DNA from 4 places in the Streptomyces sp. NPDC001970 genome. Region 1 is predicted to be linked to each of the others. Evidence: riboswitches for the same ligand, from Rfam matches in the RefSeq annotation. Region 1 holds a riboswitch; each other region holds the start of a gene.

Region 1 (5,564 bases):
CGAGCTGCACGGTCGTCCTGAGCCGGGTCAGCCCGGTGCGGTCGTACGACACCGGCTCGCCGTCCAGCAGCAGCCGCCCCTGCCCGCACGGCAGCCCGCCGCTCAGCATCCGCAGCAGCGTCGTCTTGCCGCTGCCGTTGCGGCCGAGCAGCGCCAGCGAGCGCCCGGCGGCCACGGCGAAGTCCACTCCGGCGAGCACCTGCGGTCCCTCGGCGTACGCGTACCCGGCGTCGACCAGCTCCACCACGGGAGACTCGCTCATAGGACGGACCTTTCCAGTACGAGGGTGAGGGCGACGATCCCCGCGAGGAGCCCGCCGGTCGCGGCCAGGAAACGCACGGACACCGACGCCTGCGGCACCAGGACCCGAAGCGTCCCGTCGTAGCCGCGTCCGGCGAGCCCCGACTGGAGCCGCTGGGCCCGGTCGAAGGCGCGGACGAACGCGGTCGCCCCGAGGCCCGCGAGGGAACGCCACGTCGCCGCGCGGGAGGTGTGGCCGAGCCGGGCCGCCTGCGCGTCGCGGATCCGGCGCACCGAGTCGAGGAGCAGAAAGCTGATCCGGTACATGACCAGCGCCACATCGACCACCGGTGCCGGCACGCCCGCGCGCACCAGCCGGGGCAGTACGTCGGACACCGGTGTGGTGAACGCGAACAGCAGCACCCCGAGCGACGCCGCAGACGTCCGCAGCAGCAGCCGCCCCGCGTGCAGCGCCCCGTCCGGCGCGAGCGCCACGAACCCGGCGGGCCCGCCCACCGCGAACAGCAGCGGCACCGCCCCCGTCACACAGAACCCGAGCGGAATGCGCCACGCCCGCCACAGCTGCCGCGGCGCCACTCGGGCCGGGCCGAGCAGTACGGCGACGGCGGCGGCCGCGACCAGCACGGCGCCCGGCCACGGCGGCAGCGAGATCGCACAGACCGTCAGCCCGAGCCCGAGCACCGCCTTCTCGCACGGATGGCGGCGGCGCCAGCGACTGCTGTGCGCCGCCGCGTCGATCGGCAGCATCCGCGCCTACGCCTTGGTCTCCGTGGCGGAGGAGCCGACGTCCTCGAAGGCGCGCGCCGCCGCACGGGCCTCACCCTGCCGCCGCCCCCTGTTCAGCCCGAAGCAGTACGCCAGGACGCCGGCGCCGATCGCGGCCTGCAGCGAGAACAGCGCCGACTCGATCTCGCCCGACGGCGGTTCGTACAGAGGGCTGAACCAGGGCTCGTAATCCGGCTCGAGCTCGGTGATCGCCGCCTCCGCCTGCGCATCGGCACCGGTGAACGGCACCTCCTCGCCGTCCCCGAGACCCAGGACGAGCGGAAGTACGGCCAGCGCCGCCACGATCGCCAGCAGCAGCGTGTTGATCTTCGCATTACGGCTCATCGGACGACCGCCTCCGTCGTGTTCCCGCCCTGCAGCAGCACACCGAGCCGGGTCAGCTCACCCGTGCTCGACTGCACCAGCAGACGCATCACCAGCACGGTGAGCAGCCCCTCGCTGACCGCCAGCGGGAGCTGGGTGACCGCGAAGATGCCGCCGAACTTGCCGAGCGCGCCGAGGAAGCCGCTGCTCGGGTCGGGGAACGCCAGCGCCAGCTGCACGCTGGTGACGCAGTACGTGGACAGGTCCGCCACGAACGCGCCGAAGAACACGCTCACCATCAGCGGCAGTCCGGACCGCCGCAGCAGCCGGTACACCGCATATCCGGCCCACGGTCCGACGACCGCCATGGAGAAGACGTTGGCGCCGAGTGTGGTGAGCCCGCCGTGCGCGAGCAACAGTGCCTGGAACAGCAGGGTGATGGTGCCCAGCACCGCCATGATCGGCGGCCGGAACAGGATCGCGCCCAGACCCGTGCCGGTGGGATGGGAGCAACTGCCCGTCACCGAGGGAATCTTGAGCGCCGAAAGAACGAAGGTGAACGCACCGGACGCGCCGAGCAGCAGAGTCGACTCGGGATGGGACTTGACCTCGCGGGTGAGCGCCCGCACGCCGTGAACGACGAACGGGGCGGACGCGGCGCCCCAGGCGGCCGCGTGCAACGGGGGCAGATACCCCTCGGCTATATGCATGGTTGGGAGACCCTCTCCAGCACCTCGTGGATGGACAACGCGCCTTGGCCGGTCTCCTGGCTGACGGGAGGGGGCCTGGGGGTCTCTCCCCCAGATAACACAGGCTGCCGCCCAGGCTCCGCCTTCCCGGACGCCGCGGTCTCCCGCGGTGGTCCAGTGGCTTCCTTGCGGATGGAGCCGGACTTCCCGATCACAGTGGCGAGGGCCGCACCGGTACCGCACCGGTTTCCCGTTCACCAAGGCGGTGCGACACTAGTGCTTTGACCAGGTACATCACAAGTCGCGCACGGATGCGCACGGTCACACCTTGCGGTACGCGTACGCCTCCGTGGCCGCCGCTTCCACCGTGTCGAGGTCGCCGCCGGCGGACGCCGTGACGGCCGCGGCGATCGCGCCCTCGACGAACGGCGCATCCACCAGCCGGGTGCCCTGCGGCAGCTCGTCGCCCTCGGCGAGCAGCGCCTTCACCGTCAGCACGGCGCTGCCGAGGTCGGCCAGGACGGCGACGCCGGCTCCCTGGTCCACGGCCTCGGCGGCCGTCGTGATGAGCTCAGAGCTGGTGCCGAGCCCCCCGTCCGGAGTGCCGCCGGCGGGCGCGACCGGGGCCGCCGCGTCGCCGCCCGCGAGCTCGCGGGCGAGCTCGGCGACGGAAGCGGCGACCTGTGCGCTGTGCGAGACGAGGACGATCCCGACGAGGCTCACGACGCCTCCGCCGCAGCCGCCTCGTCCCCCGACACCGCTTGGCCGAGGGCGGCGATCAGCAGCGCCGAGGACGTGGCGCCGGGATCCTGGTGCCCGATGCTGCGCTCGCCCAGGTAGCTGGCCCTGCCCTTGCGCGCCAGCATCGGCACGGTCGCGAGCGCCCCCTGCTCGGCGGCCTCCCGGGCGGCGGCGAACGACTCGCCCAGCGCTTCCACGGCCGGCTCCAGCGCATCCAGCATCGTCTTGTCACCCGCGGTCGCGCCGCCGAGCTGCGCGACCGCGGCGACACCCGTGCGCAGGGCGTCGGCGAGCTGTTCCTGCGACACCTCGGTCGCGTCGCCGAGCGCCTTGCCCGCACGCCTCAGCAGGGTTCCGTAGAGCGGCCCGGAGGCTCCGCCGACCGTCGAGATCAGATGCCGTCCCGACAGGACGAGTACGGCTCCCGGGGTGTCGGGTGCCTCCTTGTCCAGAACGGCCGTGACGGCGGTGAACCCGCGCTGCATGTTGGTGCCGTGGTCGGCGTCGCCGATCGCCGAGTCCAGCTCGGTGAGGTGCGCGGCCTCACGGTCCACGGCGGCGGCGGTGGCGGACATCCAGCGGCGGAAGAACCCGGTGTCCAGTACGCGTGTTCCCTGACCCTCTGCCATGGTCAGCGCCCCCAGCGCAGCGCCGGGGTCTGCACGGGCGCGTCCCACAGCCGCAGCAGCTCCTCGTTCATCGCGCAGAGCGTCACCGAGCAGCCGGCCATGTCGAGCGAGGTGACGTAGTTCCCGACGAGCGTACGGGCCACGGGTACGCCCCGCTCGCCGAGCACGCGGTGCACCTCCGCGTTGAAGCCGTACAGCTCCAGCAGCGGCGTCGCGCCCATGCCGTTGACGAGCAGGAGGACCGGGCTGGACGGCGCGAGGTCCTCCAGGACCGCGTTCACCGCGAAATCCGCGATCTCTCGCGACGTCATCATCGGCCGACGCTCCCGGCCCGGCTCGCCGTGGATACCGATGCCCAACTCCAGTTCGCCCGGCGGGAGGTCGAACGTAGGACTTCCCTTGGCCGGTGTCGTGACCGCGCTCAGCGCCACGCCGAGGCTTCGCGACCGCGCGTTCACGTCGCGGGCGATCGACTCGACCCGCTCCAGCGGCGCGCCCTCCTCGGCCGCCGCGCCCGCGATCTTCTCCACGAACAGCGTCGCGCCGGTTCCGCGGCGGCCCGCCGTGTACAGACTGTCCGTCACCGCCACGTCGTCGTTCACCAGCACCTTGGCGATCTGGACGCCCTCGTCCTCGGCGAGCTCGGCCGCCATGTCGAAGTTGAGGACGTCGCCGGTGTAGTTCTTGACGACGAACAGGACTCCGGGCCCGCTGTCCACGGCGGCGGCGGCCCGTGCCATCTGGTCGGGCACCGGAGACGTGAACACCTCGCCCGGGCATGCCGCGGACAGCATCCCCGGACCGACGAACCCCCCGTGCAACGGCTCGTGTCCGGACCCGCCCCCGGACACCACCGCCACCTTTCCGGCGACGGGCGCGTCACCCCTCAGCACGACCCGGTTCTCGACGTCGACGGTCAGCTCGGGATGCGCGGCGGCCAGTCCCCGCAGGCCGTCGGCGACGACCGTCTCGGGCACATTGATGAGCATCCTCATGGGAACCTCCTGATGAGACTGGTAACGATCACTCTGTGCGGTCTGCTCAGGTCGGACGGGCCGGCGTCGGGGTGCACGCCCGGTCCTGCCAGTATCGGCGCAATCGGGCAGCGGGGCGCAGGACCCGCTTGGCTCGATTCGGCGGTTCGCCGTCGGCCCGCCGTACGCGGGCGCACTACGGCGGGGTCACACGGGGGGCCACGGCTGCCGCTTCCCGGCCGGAGAGCTCGTCGAGCGAGCGGCCGGCCGGTTCGATGCGGAAGACCAGGGTGACCACGAAGGCCAGCGCACCGGTCGCGGCGATGCCGTACAGCAGCGCGCTCTCTCCGACGGCCGTCAGCAGTACGGGGAAGAGGAACGTCCCCAGCGCGGCGCCGAGCTTGCCGCACCCGGCCGCGAAGCCATGACCCGCGGCAGAATCGCTTCTCGCAACTGTTCAGACCTCGGCTTTCTGCATGATCTGCACCATTGTCAGTGGTGCCCAGTAGGTTGGTTGGCCGTACCGGCTTTGATCGTGTGAAGGGGGTGGGCTGGATGATGCGTGCATACAAGTTCCGGCTCCGTCCCACGGCCCGGCAGGTGCAGGCATTGACGGAGATGCTGCGCGATCACTGCTCGCTATACAACGGCGCACTTCAGGAGCGGCGTGACGTCTTCCGGCACGCCTCCAGGACCACCGTCCGCTACGGGGCCCAGTCGGCTCAGCTCAAGGAGATCCGGGCGTGTGACCCGGAGCGTCAAGGCCGCTGGTCGTTCTCCAGCCAGCAGGCCACCTTGCGTCGGCTGGACAAGGCGTTCGCCGCGTTCTTCCGGCGCATCAAGGCTGCTCAGACACCCGGTTACCCCCGGTTCAAGGGCATCGGCCACTTCGACACGGTGGTGTTCCCGAAGGACGGGGACGGCTGCCGCTGGGACTCCACCCCGCACGACACCCAGACCCGCGTACGCCTCCAAGGTGTCGGGCACATCCGTGCACCAGCACCGGCCCGTGCGCGGCCGGGTGAAGACGATCTCGGTGAAACGCGAAGGCAGGCACTGGTACGTGATCCTCGCCTGTGACGAGGTGCCCGCCGAGCCGCTCGCGGCCACAGGGTCGATCGTCGGCATCGACATGGGTGTCACGCACTTCCTCACCACCAGCAACGGTGAGCACATCGCCA
Region 2 (5,564 bases), on a different contig from region 1:
CCGTGGTGGATCTCGTACCCCTCGACCCGTTCGCCCAGCGCCTGACCGACCGGCCGGGCGAGGGTCTTCTCGCGGGCGAACCGCACCCGCACCGGCAGCAGTCCGAGCCCCGCCACGGAGCCGGCACGCGACTCGACCTCGTCGTCGATGTGTTCCCCGAGCAGCTGGAAGCCGCCGCAGATGCCGAGCACGGGGCGGCCGTCCACCGCACGGCGCACCAGCGCGTCGGCGAGGCCCCGCTCGCGCAGCCACTCCAGCGCGCGGACGGTACCGCGCGTGCCGGGCACGACCACCAGGTCGGCGTCCACCAACTCCTCGGCGCGGTCCACGAAGCGCACGACCACGCCGGGTTCGGCCGCCAGCGCGTCCACATCGGTGAAGTTGGACATCAGAGGCACCGCGCACACCGCGACCCGCAGCACGTCCTCCCCGGCCGGCGGGGCGACCACGGACTCCCTGACCGCGCCCCGCAGGGACACGCGCAGGCCGTCCTCCTCGTCGATGCCGAGGCCGTGCGCGTACGGCAGGACGCCGTACGTCCGCCGGCCGGTCAACCCGTGCAGCATGTCCAACCCCGGTTCCAGCAGCGTCACATCGCCCCGGAACTTGTTGACGAGGTAGCCCGCGATCAGCTCCTGGTCCTCCCGGGCGAGCAGCGCCGTCGTACCGAAGAACTGCGCGAAGACCCCGCCCCGGTCGATGTCCCCGACCACCAGCACCGGGAAACGCGCGGCCCGTGCGATGCCCATGTTGACGATGTCGGTGCGGCGCAGGTTGATCTCGGCGGGGCTGCCCGCGCCCTCGCAGATGACGGCGTCGTACGTGCTCCGCAACTTCTCCAGGCACTCCATGACCGGTTCGAAGAGTGCCTGCTGCCTGCCCCCGTGGTAGCCGCGCGCGCTCAGTTCGCCCACCGGCTTGCCCATCAGGACGACCTGGCTGGAGCGGTCGCTGCCCGGTTTCAGCAGCACCGGGTTCATGAGCGCCGACGGCTCCACGCGCGCCGCCTGCGCCTGCATGGCCTGCGCCCGGCCGATCTCCGCACCTTCCCGGGTCACAAAGGAGTTGAGGGACATGTTCTGTCCCTTGAAAGGCGCGACCTTCACGCCCTGGCGCACCAGCCACCGGCAGATCCCGGCCGTGACGACGCTCTTGCCGGCGTCCGACGTGGTTCCGGCGACCAGCAGTCCGCCCCCGCTCATGCGGGCCTCCCCTTCATCCCCTTCAGGGCCCCGGCGGCCGCCCGCGCGCCCGCGCACGCCACGAGTGCCAGCACCCCCACGCGCCTCGACAGCCGTACCGCACGCTCGATGTCCGCGACCTCGACGGCCCGGCCGCCGCTGTTGAGCACGGGGCGGTGCTCGACTCGTCCGGCGTACGAGAGCGTCCCGCCGAGCCGTACGCCGAGAGCCCCCGCGAACGACGCCTCCACCGGGCCCGCGTTGGGGCTCGGGTGCTTCGCGGCGTCCGCGCGCCAGGCCCGTACGGCACCGCGGGGGTTGCCGCCGGCGAGCACCGCGAGTGCGGCGGTGAGGCGGGCGCCCGGCCAGCCGGCGGCGTCGTCGAGCCGCGCCGAGGCCCAGCCGTACCGGCGGTGGCGGGGCGACTTGTGACCCACCATCGCGTCCAGCGTGTTCACGGCACGGAAGCCCACCAGCCCGGGAACTCCGCCGAGCGCACCCCACACGAGTGCGCCGACGACGGCGTCGGAGGTGTTCTCGGCGACGGACTCGACGACCGCGCGGGCGATCCCGGGGCCGTCCAGCGCCTGCGGGTCGCGCCCGCACAGATGCGGCAGCCGCTCCCGGGCGACCTCGATGTCACCGGCCGCCAGTGCCCCGCCGATCGCCCGGGCCTCCCGCCCCAGCGACGTACCGCCGACGACGGCCCAGGTGGCCGCGGCGGTCAGCGCGATGGACGCCGTACGGGAACGGCGTACGGAAGCAGCGGCCAGCGCACCCGCTGCGATCGCGCCCCCGGCGCACACGACGGTGTGCACGGCGCCCCACCCGCGGTGGTCGCGCCACAGCACCCGTTCGACGGCAGCGGCGGCCCGGCCGAACGCGGCGACCGGATGTCCTCGGCGCGGATCGCCGAAGAGCAGGTCGCCGGCGAGTCCGGCAGCTGCACCGCATGCAAAGGTCCGCTCTGCACGCATGTTCGTCCTCACTCAGGGTCCGCGCCCTGGCTCGACGTGACCGGCGGTGAGAGTTCCTGGCTCCGGGAGTGGAGTGCACCCGTGACAGTGGCGGGACCGCGCCGGATTCGCACCGGCTTCCTCTTCTGCCGCCGTAAATGGCTCCGGAAGTCCACCACGGCCGCGAACACCCGTCAACTCGCCCCTGACCTGCGGCGGGACAGTGTGCGCAGTCCCACAGCGGAGTCCGGCTGCGAGTCCGACGTACGACAGGGGCCGGACGCACCCGAAGGTGTGTCCGGCCCCTGTGACGAGGATGCGCCGGCTGTCAGACGACGATCAGGTGGATCCCGTACGCCACGGCCGCAGCGCACAGCGCGAAGCAGGCGTAGGCGCCCGTGCGCGCGAGGGCCGCGGAACCGCCCGAACCACCCTGCGCGGAGGCGGCTTGCTGCTTGGCGAGGCCCACGATGCCCAGGGTGAACAGGCCCACCAGCGCGACGGTGACGACGAGGCTCACGCCGAAGACGGAGCCGAGAGCTGCCCAGTCGATCTTCATGCTGTTCGTTACTTCCTTACACCGTGGCGGCGGGTGCGGGTGCGGGTGCGGGGGCGGGCTCACCGGCGGCCGCGGGAGCGGCCGGCGCGGGGATGGTGACCTTGAGGCCGTCCAGCGAACCGGCCCCGGCGTCGGTGCCGTTCGCGCCGATCTCGTCGTCGGTGACATTGGTGTGGTCGACCGGCTTGCGGCGCGAGAGCGACCAGATCACACCCGAGCCCGCGATCAGCAGCAGCGCGACGGCGGCGATGCCCCAGGCGCCCTGGCTGGTCAGGAACTCGGCGGCGGCGCCCACGGCCGCGGCGGCCGGCAGTGTCAGACCCCAGGCGACGAACATCCGGGTGGCGGTGGACCAGCGGACCACGCCGCCCTTGCGGCCGAGGCCCGCGCCCATCACGGCGCCTGAGCAGGACTGGGTGGTGGAGAGCGAGAAGCCGAGGTGCGAGGAGGCCAGGATCACCGTCGCGGCGCTGGTCTGGGCGGCGAAGCCCTGCTGCGGCTGGAGGTCGGTCAGGCCCTTGCCCATGGTGCGGATGATGCGCCAGCCGCCCAGGTACGTACCGAGCGCGATCGCCAGACCGGCGGAGACGATGACCCACATCGGGGGGTTCGAGCCGGGGGCGAGGACGCCGCCGGTGACCAGGGCCAGGGTGATGACACCCATGGTCTTCTGCGCGTCGTTGGTGCCGTGGGCGAGGGAGACGAGTCCGGCCGAGGCGATCTGGCCGGCGCGGTAGCCCTTGGACGTGGCCTTGTCGTCGGCCTTGGCGCCGATCCTGTACGTCAGCTTCGTCGCGAAGAGCGCGGCGAGGCCCGCCACGACCGGCGCGGCGATGGCCGGGATCAGGACCTTGGTGACGATGGTCCCGCCGTTGACGGCGGAGAAACCGGCGGACATCACGGCGGCGCCGATGAGACCGCCGAAGAGTGCGTGCGAGGAGCTGGACGGCAGGCCCAGCAGCCAGGTGAAGAGGTTCCACAGAATGGCGCCGACGAGCGCCGCGAAGATCACTTCGGTGCGTATGCCTTCTTCGTTGATGATCCCGCCGGAGATCGTCTTGGCGACCTCGACGGACAGGAATGCGCCGACAAGATTCAGCACGGCGGACATGGCCACCGCCGTCTTGGGCTTGAGTGCGCCGGTCGAGATGGTCGTCGCCATCGCGTTGGCTGTGTCGTGGAAACCGTTCGTGAAATCGAACACGAGCGCGGTGACGATCACGATCCCGAGCAGAAGCGTGATGTTTTCCATTTACCCAGGCTTCTTTTGGATGTCAGTGGCTCGCCGACCGTAGGCAACCTGGATGAACGGAAGGTGAACTGAGGCGGGCGGCGTGGTGTCCCAAGGTGGATGCACCCACTCCGCCTGCGAAGGGAAGAGTGGCGGAAACCGGGCTAATGCGGGGTTTCGCGGGCGGGCAGCCGGGTCGTCGATCCGCCGAGGAGATCCTGCTCACTCCCGGCCGCTCGGAAGGCTTCGGCCGCTGTTGCGTCGCATGCCCTGAAAGGATCACCGCATGACCAGGCAGCAGGGACAGGCACCGGGGCGGGACCAGCCAAACGAGCAGCGGCACGAGCAGCGGCAGGACCAGCGGGAGGACGTGGTCGGCCGGGCCTGGGCGGACCTCGTGGCCACCGCCCGCAGAACCGCGGTGGACGGACTCGTCGTCGGGACCTCGGGCAATGTCTCCGTACGGGTCTCCACGGACGACGGCGAGCTGGTCCTGGTCACCCCGAGCGGAGTGCCCTACGACCGGCTCGGCGCGCAGGCCCCCGTCGCCGTCGGCCTCGACGGGCGGCAGCTGCTCGGCGCGCTCACCCCCACCAGCGAGCTGCCGCTGCATCTGGAGATCTACCACGCCACGGACGCGACGGCCGTCGTGCACACCCATGCCGTGCACGCCACCGCCGTCTCCACCCTGGTCACCGAGCTGCCGTTGATCCACTACATGGCCGCGGCCCTCGGCGGCCCCGTCCGTGTCGCCCCGTACGCCCTCTACGGGACGGACGAGCTGGCCGCGAACATGCTCCGGGCCCTCGCGGACCGCACGGGCTGTCTCCTCCAGAACCACGGAACCGTCACGTACGGAGCCTCGCTCGACCAGGCATACGACCGGACGGCCCAGCTGGAGTGGATGTGCCGGGTCTGGCTCACCGCGAGCTCCGTCCCCGGCCGGGAGCCGTCCCTGCTCTCGCCCGCCCAGCTCGACGAGGTGCGCGACAAGCTCCGGACCTACGGCCAGTCCCGCTGACAGCGCCGCGTACGCCGCTCCCTCCGGACGCCTGGCCGCACTGCGCCTCTGGCCGCGCCGCGCCTCTGACCGCGCTGTGCACACCACTCCGGCCGGGCGCGTGGATCACGCCGATCGCACGGCGGCGTCACCCGCCGTGCCCTGTCCACTGGCAGCACTGCGGTGACGCGCCGACACTGGAGCAGTGCGCCCGGTTACAGCGACGGCAGCGGCCGTCACCACTCTCATAGGTCTCGGTGCGGCCACCTTCGCGGCCGGCCGTTACGCCAGCGACGCCGCGCTCAAGGTGCCGCCCGGACGGCCCTTCCCAGGCGAGCCCCGGCTCACCGTCCACGCCACGGGGCCGGGCCGTATCACCCTCACCCGCAGCCTCGTCTCCCTTCGGCCCGGTACGTACGGACTCACCGGCACCGATGTGCACGCGATCGTCGGCCCCGTCCTCGAGGACGTACCGCACGCCGCGGACACCGTCGTGCGCCGGCTGGAGAGCGTCGGGCACGGCAGCCTCGACATCGGCACCAAGGTGCGGCTCACCCCGCAGGTGCACAGCGGCACCCCGAGCAGCGCCCTCGGCATCGACCACGAGGACGTGGACATCCCCGGTGAACTGGGCTCG
Region 3 (5,564 bases), on a different contig from region 1:
GTCGAGGCCAGACGGGCCGTCAGCTCCTCCTCCGGCAGCGTGCCGGGGATGATCGTCAGGACTTCCTCCGCCTCGCACAACGGCTTCCCGAGCCGTGCCGCGGCCGCGCTCACCGACGTGACCCCGGGGATCACCTCGGTCGGATAGCGGTGGGCCAGCCGCTTGTGCATGTGCTGGTACGAGCCGTAGAAGAGCGGGTCGCCCTCCGCGAGCACGGCGACGGTCCGCCCCGCGTCGAGATGGGCCGCGAGGCGCTCCGCCGCCTCCTCGTAGAAGTCGTCGAGCGCGCCGCGGTAGCCGCCGGGGTGGTCGGTGGTCTCGACCGTGACCGGGTACATCAGGCGCTCCTCGATGTGGTCGGGGCGCAGATGCCTCGCGACGATCGAGCGGGCGATGGAACGGCCGTGCCGGGCACTGTGATACGCGACGACGTCCGCCTCCGCGACGACTTCGGCCGCCCGCAGGGTCATCAGGGACGGGTCGCCGGGACCGAGCCCGACTCCGTACAGCTTCCCGGTCGTCATCCCGCTGCTCATTCCGCCTCACTCGCCATCGCGTTGATCGCCGCCGCGGCCATGGCGCTTCCGCCGCGCCGCCCGCGTACCACCAGGTGCTCGATGCCGCTGCTGTGCCCGGCGAGCGCGTCCTTGGACTCGGCGGCGCCTATGAAGCCGACCGGGACGCCGATGACGGCCGCCGGACGGGGTGCGCCCTCCTCGATCATCTCCAGGAGCCGGAAGAGTGCGGTGGGCGCGTTGCCCACGGCGACGACCGAGCCTTCGAGGCGGTCGCGCCACAGTTCGAGGGCAGCGGCGCTCCGGGTCGTTCCGAGCTCGGCGGCGAGTGCCGGCACGGACGGGTCGGAGAGCGTGCAGATCACCTCGTTGTCGGCGGGCAGCCGCTTGCGGGTGACGCCGCTGGCGACCATCCGGGCGTCGCACAGGATGGGTGCGCCGGCGCGCAGGGCCTCGCGGGCGCGGGCCACCACGGCGTGCGAGTACGCGAGATCGCGGACGAGGTCGACCATGCCGCAGGCGTGGATCATCCGCACCGCGACCTGGCTGACGTCGGCGGGGAGCGCGGAGAGGTCGGCCTCGGCGCGGATGGTGGCAAAGGACTGGCGGTAGATCTCCGCGCCGTCCTTCTCGTAGTCGAACACGGTGCTCTCGCTCATTTCCTCGTACGTGACGCCGCCGTCACGGCGTCGGCCAGTGCAGTTCGGGTGACGGGCACGCCGTTCACCTCGTAGCGGTCGCCGCCCGTCGCGACCACGTCCACGTACGCCCCGTGGGGACGCCCGCAGCGCCGTTCGCAGCCCGACCAGTACACGGGCAGGCCGCCGCCCGGCGCCGCGTCCGCCCGTACGTCGGACAGGGACTTGGCGCACCCGGGCCGGCCGGTGCAGGCGCCGTACCAGGCGGAGTGAGGTGCGGTGATGAACCCCGCCCGCGCGAGTGCGGCAAGCCGTGCATCGGCCGCGTCGCGATCCGCGAAGCCGGGCACGACCACCCCGCGCCACGGAGTGAGCCGCACCTCGCCCCCGGGCGCGGGCAGCAGCGCCCGCACCTGGCGGACGGTGAGCCGTCCGAGCGGCGCTCCGACCGACAGGGCCCAGCTTTCGGCCCCTTGGACGACCCCGGGGAGGGGGCCCGCGGCCGGCCGGCCTCCGGCGGTGTCCTCCCCACCCCGCCCCTTCCCGGACGGGGGCTCCGCCCCGGACCCCGGGACAGGACCGGGAACCGGCTGCGGGCCCGGATGTCCGTCCTCGACCGCCGGACGGGCTCCGAACGGGAAGAGCTCCGCCGCGACACCCGCCGCCTCCAGATACGCCCCCACCGGCACGGCCTGCCCCACGGGCAGCTCCCGCACCCGCCACGCCCCCGTGCCCGCCGCGGCCGCCGCGGCGAGGAACGCTTCGGCCGCGGCGAGGGCGGCACGCGGCGCGTCAGCGGTGCGGACGCGGAAGGCCTGCGGCCCGACGCGCAGGACCGCCACACCTCCCGGCTCTGCGAGCAAGGTCACATCCGCACCGAGCCCCGCCACATCCCCGCGCCCGTCGTCCAGCGCGAACAGGAAACGCCCCGAAAGCCCGGCCGCCCAGTCGCTCGCGCACAGCAGTTCGTCCAGTCGTCGTGCCCACAACTGCACATCGGCACAGCCGAGTCCGTCGAGTCCGGCGAGCGGCGATGCCACCAGGTTCCGTACCCGCTCATGGGTCTCGGAGGGAAGCAGCCCGGCTTTGCGGAGCAGCGCCGCGAGTTCTGCCCCGCAGCCCTCGCCGAGGCCGCGCAGCTCCACGTTCCCGCGCGAGGTGATGCTCAGCGCACCGTCTCCCAACGCCTCGGCGGACGCGGCCAGAACCTCGACCTGACGAGACGTCAGAAGACCTGCGGGAAGCCGGAGTCGGGCCAGCCCGCCGTCGTCCGCCGCATGCAGCCGCAGTGCTCCCGGGCAGGCATCTCCCCGGTCCCGTATGCGGGTTTCGCCCCGGTCCGGGGGTGTTGGTGGTGTCGGCGGCATGGCGGCGAGCATACCCACGTCCTCCCCACGTCCCTGCCCGCGTCCTTCGGGCTCCTCCGAGGTGACCGCCCCGGTGGCAGCGAGCAGCCTCTACTATGCAGACGGCACAGGGTCCCAGGACCCTAGGGAGGAAGCCCGGTGAGATTCCGGCGCGGTCCCGCCACTGTGAACCGGGCCTCGTCACGCGGCCAGGTGAGTCAGGAACTCCCGCCGTCCTACGACCACCCGGGGCGCGGACACCCCGAGGAAGGCCTGCGCACGCGATGACGCACGCGACGATCCTGCTGCTGTCGACCTCCGACACCGACCTGCTCAGCGCCCGCGCGGCCACAGGCCCGGTCGACCACCGCTTCGCCAACCCCTCCCGCCTCGCGCTGGAGGAGCTGCCCGCGCTGCTCGACGGCACGGACCTCGTCGTCGTACGCCTCCTCGGTGGCATCCGTGCCTGGCAGGAGGGGATCGACGCACTGCTCGCGCAGGCGCGGCCCGTGGTGGTCCTCACCGGCGAACAGGCCCCCGACGCACAGCTGATGGAGGCGTCCACCGTCCCCATCGGCATCGCGGCCGAGGCGCACGCCTACCTCGCGCACGGCGGGCCGGCCAACCTGGAGCAGCTCGCCCGGTTCCTGTCCGACACGGTCCTGCTCACCGGCCACGGCTTCGAGCCGCCGGCGCCCGCCCCCACCTGGGGCCCCCTCGACCGCACCCCGCGCAGCACGACCGGCCCCACGGTCGCGGTCCTCTACTACCGCGCCCACCACATGAGCGGCAACACCGCCTTCGTCGGCGCCCTCTGCGACGCCGTCGAGGACGCGGGTGGTCAGGCCCTTCCCCTCTACGTCGCATCGCTCCGCGCCCCCGAGCCCGAGCTGCTCGACCGGCTCCGAGGCGCCGACGCCGTCGTCACCACCGTCCTCGCCGCGGGCGGCACCAGGCCCGCAGAGGCACAGGCCGGCGGCGACGACGAGTCCTGGGACGCGGGTGCGCTCGCCGCGCTCGACGTGCCCGTCCTGCAGGCGCTGTGCCTGACCGGGTCGCGCAGCACATGGGAGGAGAGCGACGAGGGGCTGTCCCCGCTGGACGCCGCGAGCCAGGTCGCGGTCCCCGAGTTCGACGGCCGCCTCATCACCGTCCCGTTCTCCTTCAAGGAGATCGACGAGGACGGCCTGCCCGCGTACGTCGCCGACGCCGAGCGCGCGGCCCGCGTCGCCGGGATCGCCGTACGGCACGCGCGGCTGCGCCACATCCCGAACGCCGGCAAGCGCCTCGCGCTCGTCCTGTCCGCGTACCCGACGAAGCACTCCCGCATCGGCAACGCCGTCGGCCTCGACACCCCCGCGTCCGCCGTCGCTCTGCTGCGCCGACTCCGCGACGAGGGCTACGACTTCGGTACGGAGGAGATCCCCGGCCTCTCCCCCGTGGCCTCCGGCACGGGAGGTGCCCCCGGCCGCTCCGGCGACGAACTGATTCACGCGCTCATCGAGGCGGGCGGCCACGACCGGGACTGGCTCACCGACGAGCAGCTCGCCCGCAACCCGGTCCGTATCCCGGCGGCCGACTACAGGCGCTGGTACGCCACGCTCCCGCAGGAGCTGCGCGAGCACGTGGAGCAGCACTGGGGCCCGGCGCCGGGCGAGATGTTCCTGGACCGCTCCCGCAACCCGGAGGGCGACATCGTGCTGGCCGCCCTGCGGCGCGGCAACCTGCTGATCCTCATCCAGCCCCCGCGCGGCTTCGGTGAGAACCCGATCGCGATCTACCACGACCCCGATCTGCCGCCCTCGCACCACTACCTCGCCGCCTACCGCTGGATCGCGGCCGCGGAGGACGACGGCGGCTTCGGCGCCGACGCGATGATCCACCTCGGCAAGCACGGGAACCTGGAGTGGCTGCCCGGCAAGAACGCCGGCCTGTCCGCCGCCTGCGCGCCCGACGCGGCGCTCGGCGACCTGCCGCTCGTCTACCCGTTCCTGGTCAACGACCCGGGCGAGGGCACCCAGGCCAAGCGCCGGGCGCACGCCACGCTCATCGACCATCTCGTGCCGCCGATGGCCCGCGCCGACTCGTACGGCGACATCGCACGCCTGGAGCAGCTGCTCGACGAGTACGCGCAGATCTCCTCCATGGACCCGGCGAAGCTGCCCGCCGTCCGCGCCCAGATCTGGACGCTGATCCAGGCCGCCAGGCTCGACCACGACCTCGGCCTGGACGACCGCCCCGACGACGACGGCTTCGACGACTTCCTGCTCCACGTCGACGGCTGGCTGTGCGAGGTCAAGGACGCCCAGATCCGCGACGGACTGCACGTCCTCGGCGGCGCGCCCACCGGCCCCGAGCGGGTCAATCTCGTCCTGTCGATCCTCCGTGCGCGGCAGATCTGGGGCGGCACGACCACCCTGCCCGGACTGCGCGAAGCCCTCGGCCTCGACGAGTCCGCCGCGACCCGTACGACCGCCGACGAGGCGGAGGCCACGGCCCGTGCGCTGGTCGAGGCGATGGAGGCGGCGGACTGGAACCCGGCCGCGGTGCCGGCCGTGGCAGCGGGCCACGGCCCGCAGGTGGCCGAGATCCTGCAGTTCGCCGCCCAGCAGGTCGTCCCGCGCCTGTCCGCCACGACCGACGAACTCGACAACAGCGTCCACGCGCTGAACGGCGGCTTCGTCCCGGCCGGTCCGTCCGGCTCGCCGTTGCGCGGACTGGTCAACGTCCTGCCGACCGGCCGCAACTTCTACTCCGTCGACCCCAAGGCCGTCCCCTCCCGCCTCGCCTGGGAGACCGGCCAGGCCCTCGCCGATTCGCTGCTCACGCGCTACCGCACCGACAACGGCGACTGGCCGACCTCCGTCGGCCTCTCCCTGTGGGGGACGAGCGCGATGCGTACGGCGGGCGACGACGTCGCCGAGGCCCTCGCCCTGCTCGGGGTCCGGCCCGTCTGGGACGACGCGTCGCGCCGCGTCACCGGCCTGGAGCCCGTCCCGGCCGAGGAGCTGGGCCGCCCGCGCATCGATGTCACGCTCCGCATCTCCGGATTCTTCCGGGACGCG
Region 4 (5,564 bases), on a different contig from region 1:
CTGGGACTTGGTCTTTAATGGTTTAGACCAGTACTCGGGAGCTTGGCCTAGACCTTTAGGGGTGTCAAGGGTGTATAAGAAGGGCTGTCGCGTCCGTTATCGGACCGACACCTGAGGGAGGGCGACGACCCGTGACCGGAGCGTGCCACCATGTGAGCCGCAACAGACGGAGGTGCCGGTGACGGCAGCAGCACACGAGTCGGGAAGGCAGGCCATGGCCACGGACGGGGGCGGCACCGAGGCGGAGAACGGGACGGGAACCCGTACCGCGCGCGTGCCCAAGTACTACCGGCTCAAAAGGCACTTGCTCGACATGACGGAGACACTGCCGCCCGGCACGCCCGTACCGCCCGAACGCACGCTCGCCGCCGAGTTCGACACCTCGCGCACGACGGTCCGGCAGGCCCTCCAGGAGCTGGTCGTCGAGGGCCGGCTGGAACGGATCCAGGGCAAGGGCACCTTCGTCGCGAAGCCCAAGGTGTCGCAGGCCCTCCAACTCACCTCCTACACCGAGGACATGAAGGCACAGGGCCTGGAGCCCACCTCTCAACTACTGGACATCGGATACGTCACGGCCGACGACACACTGGCCGGCCTGCTGGACATCTCGCCGGGCGGCCGGGTGCTGCGGATCGAGCGGCTGCGGCTGGCGAGCGGCGAGCCGATGGCGATCGAGACGACCCATCTGTCGGCGAAGCGCTTCCCCGCGCTGCGGCGGTCGCTGGTCAAGTACACGTCCCTGTACACGGCGCTGGCCGAGGTGTACGACGTCCATCTGGCGGAGGCCGAGGAGACGATCGAGACCTCCCTGGCCACGCCCCGCGAGGCGGGACTGCTCGGTACGGACGTGGGCCTGCCGATGCTGATGCTGTCCCGGCACTCGCTGGACAGGAACGGCGAGCCGGTGGAGTGGGTGCGGTCGGTGTACCGCGGCGACCGGTACAAGTTCGTCGCGAGGCTGCAGCGGCCCGAGTCGGACTGAGGGCCGGGGAGTCCGGGGGCCGGCCTCCGGAACAGCACAGCGTCGCGCGGCCGCGGCGGGCGGAGACGGGCCGGCCGTGCCCCGGGGTATCCCGGGCGGCGGCCGAACGGTCCGGACGAGCGGTTGAGCGGTCGGAATCAGCCGCCGAGCGGTCGAATTCGGCCGCTGAGCGGCCGACCCGAGCCGCTCGGCGATTGCCGCGTCCGTTATTCGGACAAGGGTTCCATCAAGCGGAACCGTCGCCTAGATTTCGTGCGCGTTACATCAGCGCAGCTGATCAGCGACGGGACGGAGCCGCTCATGCCCGAAGTACCCGAACACAGAAAACCGATCGTCACGCCGGTACGGACGGTCGTGGCCCTCTGCCTGATCGCGCCGTTCGTCGCGATGCTCTGGGTCGGCTCGTACGCGAAGGTCGAGCCCACCTTCGCCGGGATCCCGTTCTTCTACTGGTACCAGATGCTCTGGGTCGTCGTCTCGACGGCGCTGACGATGGTGGCCTACGTGCTGTGGCAGCGTGACCAGCGCGCCCGCAAGGAAGGTGCGTCGAAGTGAAGGACGGCGTGAACGGCGTCGCACTCGCCGTCTTCATCTTCTTCTTCCTGGCCGTCACGGTCATGGGCTTCCTCGCGTCGCGCTGGCGCAGGGCCGAGAACGAGAACAGCCTGGACGAATGGGGCCTGGGCGGCCGCTCGTTCGGCACCTGGGTGACCTGGTTCCTGCTGGGCGGCGACCTCTACACCGCGTACACCTTCGTCGCCGTACCCGCGGCGATCTACGCGGCGGGCGCGGCGGGCTTCTTCGCGGTGCCGTACACGATCCTCGTCTATCCGCTGATCTTCACCTTCCTGCCGCGACTGTGGTCCGTGTCGCACAAGCACGGCTATGTGACGACGTCCGACTTCGTGCGCGGGCGCTTCGGCTCGAAGGGGCTGTCGCTGGCGGTCGCGGTGACCGGCATCCTCGCGACGATGCCGTACATCGCCCTGCAGCTCGTCGGCATCCAGGCCGTGCTGGACGTCATGGGCGTCGGCGGCGGCGAGAACACGAACTGGTTCATCAAGGATCTGCCGCTGCTGATCGCCTTCGGTGTGCTGGCGGCGTACACCTACTCGTCCGGGCTGCGGGCGCCGGCGCTGATCGCCTTCGTCAAGGACACGCTGATCTACATCGTGATCGCGGTCGCGATCATCTACATCCCGATCAAGCTCGGCGGCTTCGACGACATCTTCGCCAAGGCGGGCGAAGCGTACGCGCAGATCAACCCGGCGACGGACAAGCCGCGAGGCGCGCTGGTGCCCGGGGAGCTGGGCCAGTGGGGTTACGCCACGCTGGCGCTCGGCTCGGCGCTCGCGCTCTTCATGTATCCGCACTCGATCACGGCGACGCTGTCCTCGCGCAGCCGTGAGGTGATCCGGCGCAACACGACGATCCTGCCGCTGTACTCGCTGATGCTGGGACTGCTGGCGCTGCTCGGCTTCATGGCGATCGCTGCCGGGGTGAAGGTGACCAACGGTCAGCTCGCCATCCCGCAGTTGTTCGAGAACATGTTCCCCGACTGGTTCGCGGGTGTGGCCTTCGCGGCCATCGGGATCGGCGCGCTGGTGCCTGCAGCGATCATGTCGATCGCCGCGGCGAACCTCTTCACGCGGAACATCTACAAGGACTTCCTGAAGCCGGACGCGACACCGGCGCAGGAGACCAAGGTGTCGAAGCTGGTGTCGCTGCTGGTGAAGGTGGGCGCGCTGGCCTTCGTCCTGACGATGGACAAGACGGTCGCCATCAACTTCCAGCTGCTGGGCGGCATCTGGATCCTGCAGACCTTCCCGGCACTGGTCGGCGGCCTCTTCACACGGTGGTTCCACCGCTGGGCACTGATCGCGGGCTGGGCGGTCGGCATGCTGTACGGCACGATGGCGGCGTACGGGGTCGCGAGCCCCACACAGAAGCACTTCGGTGGGTCGTCGGCGGAGATTCCCGGGATCGGGGAGATCGGCTACATCGGCCTGACGGCCTTTGTGCTGAACGTGGTGGTCACGGTCGTCCTGACGTTCGTGCTGCGTGCGGTGAAGGCGCCGGACGGGATCGACGAGACGTCCCCGGAGGACTACACGGCGGACGCGGGGGACGCGGGCGTCAAGGCGGAGCTCCCCACGGTCGGCGCGAGCACGCACTGACCCACGGGAGGCTCTCGTCCGCGATCGGCGCAGGCTCGGTGAGCCTGCGCCGATCGCCGTCTCACGGCAGGGCCCTCGACGGGCGCCGGTGCTCGCCCGGACCGCCGTCGCCGCCGTGAGGAAGACTGCCGGCATGGACTTCATCATCAGGCGCGCCGAGCCCGCCGAGTACGAGACGCTCGGGGCGATCACGGCGGAGGCGTACCTCGGGGACGGGCTGCTCGACTTCGGGGAGGACGACGAGTACCTGCACACCTTGCGGGACGTGGCGGCGCGCGTCGAGGACGCCGAGGTACTGGTCGCCGTGGAGGCGCAGGGACGGGTGCTGGGCGGGGTGACCTTCGTCGCGTCCGGCGGCCCGTGGGCCGACATCGCTCGCGAGGGCGAGGCCGAGTTCCGGATGCTCGCCGTGGCCAGGGAGGGCCGTGGCAAGGGCGCCGGCGAGGCGCTCGTCCGGACGTGCGTCGACCGGGCACTGGCCACCGACGGGTGCGTGCGGCTCGTCCTGTCCACGCAGCCCTCGATGCACACCGCGCACCGCATCTACGAGCGTCTGGGCTTCGTACGGACCCCCGAGCGGGACTGGGAGCCGATCCCCGGGCTGGCCCTGCTGACGTACGCCCTGGAGCTCCGTCCGACGCCGTGACACAACATGTGGTGGGTGATGTAACTCCCCGCCCCCACATGTATGCTCATGCTCGCTGTCGCCGCAGGGGAATCCGGTGCGAACCCGGAACTGTCCCGCAATGGTGTGCCGGCGTGCATGTGCGCGCGCCTGCGAGTCCAAGGACCTGCCGACGGTGCGCCCGGACCGTCCGGCCCGGGTGCCCGAACGTCCGGGCCTCGCGGAAAGGCCGGTGGACGCGGCGCACCTGCCCCCACAGGCGTGCGCCCGTGCCCCGAGCGCCCCGCCGGCCCCGAGCCGAGCGAGGGAGAGCACCCCGTGACCATCGCGCCGCCCGATCCTGCTTCAGTGCAGCGTGCAGACCGAGCCGATGGGCCAGGCACCGCGCTGCTGCGGACCCTGACCGACCTCACCGCCGACCTCCCCGACACCGACCCGGGCCGGGTCGCCGCCGCCGCGCTCCGCGGCCGGCAGGCGGGCTCGGACGAGGCCGAGCTGCGGGAGCTCGCGACCGAGGCGGCCGCGGGGCTGATCTCCGAGGACCCGGCGTACTCGCGGCTCGCGGCCCGGCTGCTGAGCCTCACCATCACGGAGGAGGCGACCTCACAGGGGGCGGCCGCCTTCTCCGACTCCATCGCCGTGGGCCACCGCGAGGGCCTGATCGCGGACCGGACCGCCGCGTTCGTACGCACCCATTCCGCCCGGCTCGACGCGCTGATCGACGGCGCCGCGGACGACCGCTTCGGCTACTTCGGTCTGCGCACGCTCTACAGCCGCTACCTCCTGCGGCACCCGATCGCACGCAAGGTCATCGAGACGCCGCAGCAGTTCATGCTGCGCGTGGCCGCCGGGCTCGCCGAGGACGACTCGGTCCGCGCCCTCGACGAAGTCGCCGCGCTCTACGGGCTGATGAGCCGGCTCGACTATCTGCCCTCGTCCCCCACGCTCTTCAACTCCGGCACCCGCCACCCGCAGATGTCGTCGTGCTATCTGCTGGACTCCCCCCTCGACGAGCTCGACTCCATCTACGACCGCTACCACCAGGTCGCACGGCTCTCGAAGCACGCGGGCGGCATCGGCCTCTCGTACTCCCGTATCCGCTCACGCGGTTCGCTGATCCGCGGCACCAACGGCCACTCCAACGGCATCGTGCCGTTCCTGCGGACCCTCGACTCGTCGGTCGCCGCCGTGAACCAGGGCGGCCGCCGCAAGGGCGCGGCCTGCGTCTACCTGGAGACCTGGCACGCGGACATCGAGGAGTTCCTGGAGCTGCGCGACAACACGGGCGAGGAGGCGCGCCGTACGCACAACCTCAACCTCGCGCACTGGATCCCCGACGAGTTCATGCGCCGGGTGAACGCGGACGCCGACTGGTCCCTCTTCTCCCCGGCCGATGTGCCCGAGCTCGTGGACCTGTGGGGCGACGACTTCGACGCCGCGTACCGGAAGGCGGAGGCGGCAGGCCTCGCCCGCAGGACCATTCCGGCCCGCGACCTCTACGGCCGCATGATGCGCACCCTCGCGCAGACCGGCAACGGCTGGATGACCTTCAAGGACGCCTCCAACCGGACCGCCAACCAGACCGCCGAGCCCGGCACGGTCGTGCACTCCTCCAACCTCTGCACCGAGATCATCGAGGTCACGAACGACGGCGAGACGGCCGTCTGCAACCTGGGCTCGGTCAACCTGGGCGCCTTCGTCACCCCGGCCGGTGACATCGACTGGGAGCGGCTCGACGAGGCCGTCCGCACGGCCGTGACCTTCCTCGACCGCGTCGTCG

What was found. A riboswitch is a leader RNA that binds a small molecule or an ion and turns the genes downstream of it on or off. The one in region 1 is predicted to bind cobalamin.
Region 2: another riboswitch for cobalamin. It lies ahead of ACWCP0_RS06170 (cobalamin biosynthesis protein); the one in region 1 lies ahead of ACWCP0_RS35500 (energy-coupling factor ABC transporter permease).
Region 3: another riboswitch for cobalamin. It lies ahead of cobN (cobaltochelatase subunit CobN); the one in region 1 lies ahead of ACWCP0_RS35500 (energy-coupling factor ABC transporter permease).
Region 4: another riboswitch for cobalamin. It lies ahead of ACWCP0_RS22740 (ribonucleoside-diphosphate reductase subunit alpha); the one in region 1 lies ahead of ACWCP0_RS35500 (energy-coupling factor ABC transporter permease).

What each region holds. Positions count from the first base shown of each region.
Region 1 covers NZ_JBSFDW010000043.1:704-6,267, reverse strand. The annotation lists gene ACWCP0_RS35515 (energy-coupling factor ABC transporter ATP-binding protein) at 1-262, opposite strand, end outside; gene cbiQ (cobalt ECF transporter T component CbiQ) at 259-1,008, opposite strand; gene ACWCP0_RS35505 (energy-coupling factor ABC transporter substrate-binding protein) at 1,015-1,371, opposite strand; gene ACWCP0_RS35500 (energy-coupling factor ABC transporter permease) at 1,368-2,060, opposite strand; cobalamin riboswitch at 2,090-2,343, opposite strand; gene dhaM (dihydroxyacetone kinase phosphoryl donor subunit DhaM) at 2,361-2,762, opposite strand; gene dhaL (dihydroxyacetone kinase subunit DhaL) at 2,759-3,409, opposite strand; gene dhaK (dihydroxyacetone kinase subunit DhaK) at 3,412-4,404, opposite strand; partial or broken gene ACWCP0_RS35480 (RNA-guided endonuclease InsQ/TnpB family protein) at 4,939-5,564, shown strand, end outside.
Region 2 covers NZ_JBSFDW010000003.1:349,770-355,333, forward strand. The annotation lists gene ACWCP0_RS06165 (cobyric acid synthase) at 1-1,202, opposite strand, end outside; gene ACWCP0_RS06170 (cobalamin biosynthesis protein) at 1,199-2,158, opposite strand; cobalamin riboswitch at 2,190-2,329, opposite strand; gene ACWCP0_RS06175 (hypothetical protein) at 2,466-2,696, opposite strand; gene ACWCP0_RS06180 (anion permease) at 2,713-3,948, opposite strand; gene ACWCP0_RS06185 (class II aldolase/adducin family protein) at 4,214-4,948, shown strand; gene ACWCP0_RS06190 (alpha/beta hydrolase) at 5,133-5,564, shown strand, end outside.
Region 3 covers NZ_JBSFDW010000006.1:50,465-56,028, forward strand. The annotation lists gene ACWCP0_RS09860 (precorrin-2 C(20)-methyltransferase) at 1-524, opposite strand, end outside; gene ACWCP0_RS09865 (precorrin-8X methylmutase) at 533-1,174, opposite strand; gene ACWCP0_RS09870 (cobalamin biosynthesis protein CobG) at 1,171-2,532, opposite strand; cobalamin riboswitch at 2,606-2,749, shown strand; gene cobN (cobaltochelatase subunit CobN) at 2,784-5,564, shown strand, end outside.
Region 4 covers NZ_JBSFDW010000019.1:35,265-40,828, reverse strand. The annotation lists gene ACWCP0_RS22760 (GntR family transcriptional regulator) at 215-982, shown strand; gene ACWCP0_RS22755 (DUF3311 domain-containing protein) at 1,283-1,537, shown strand; gene mctP (monocarboxylate uptake permease MctP) at 1,534-3,159, shown strand; gene ACWCP0_RS22745 (GNAT family N-acetyltransferase) at 3,293-3,805, shown strand; cobalamin riboswitch at 3,848-3,972, shown strand; gene ACWCP0_RS22740 (ribonucleoside-diphosphate reductase subunit alpha) at 4,103-5,564, shown strand, end outside.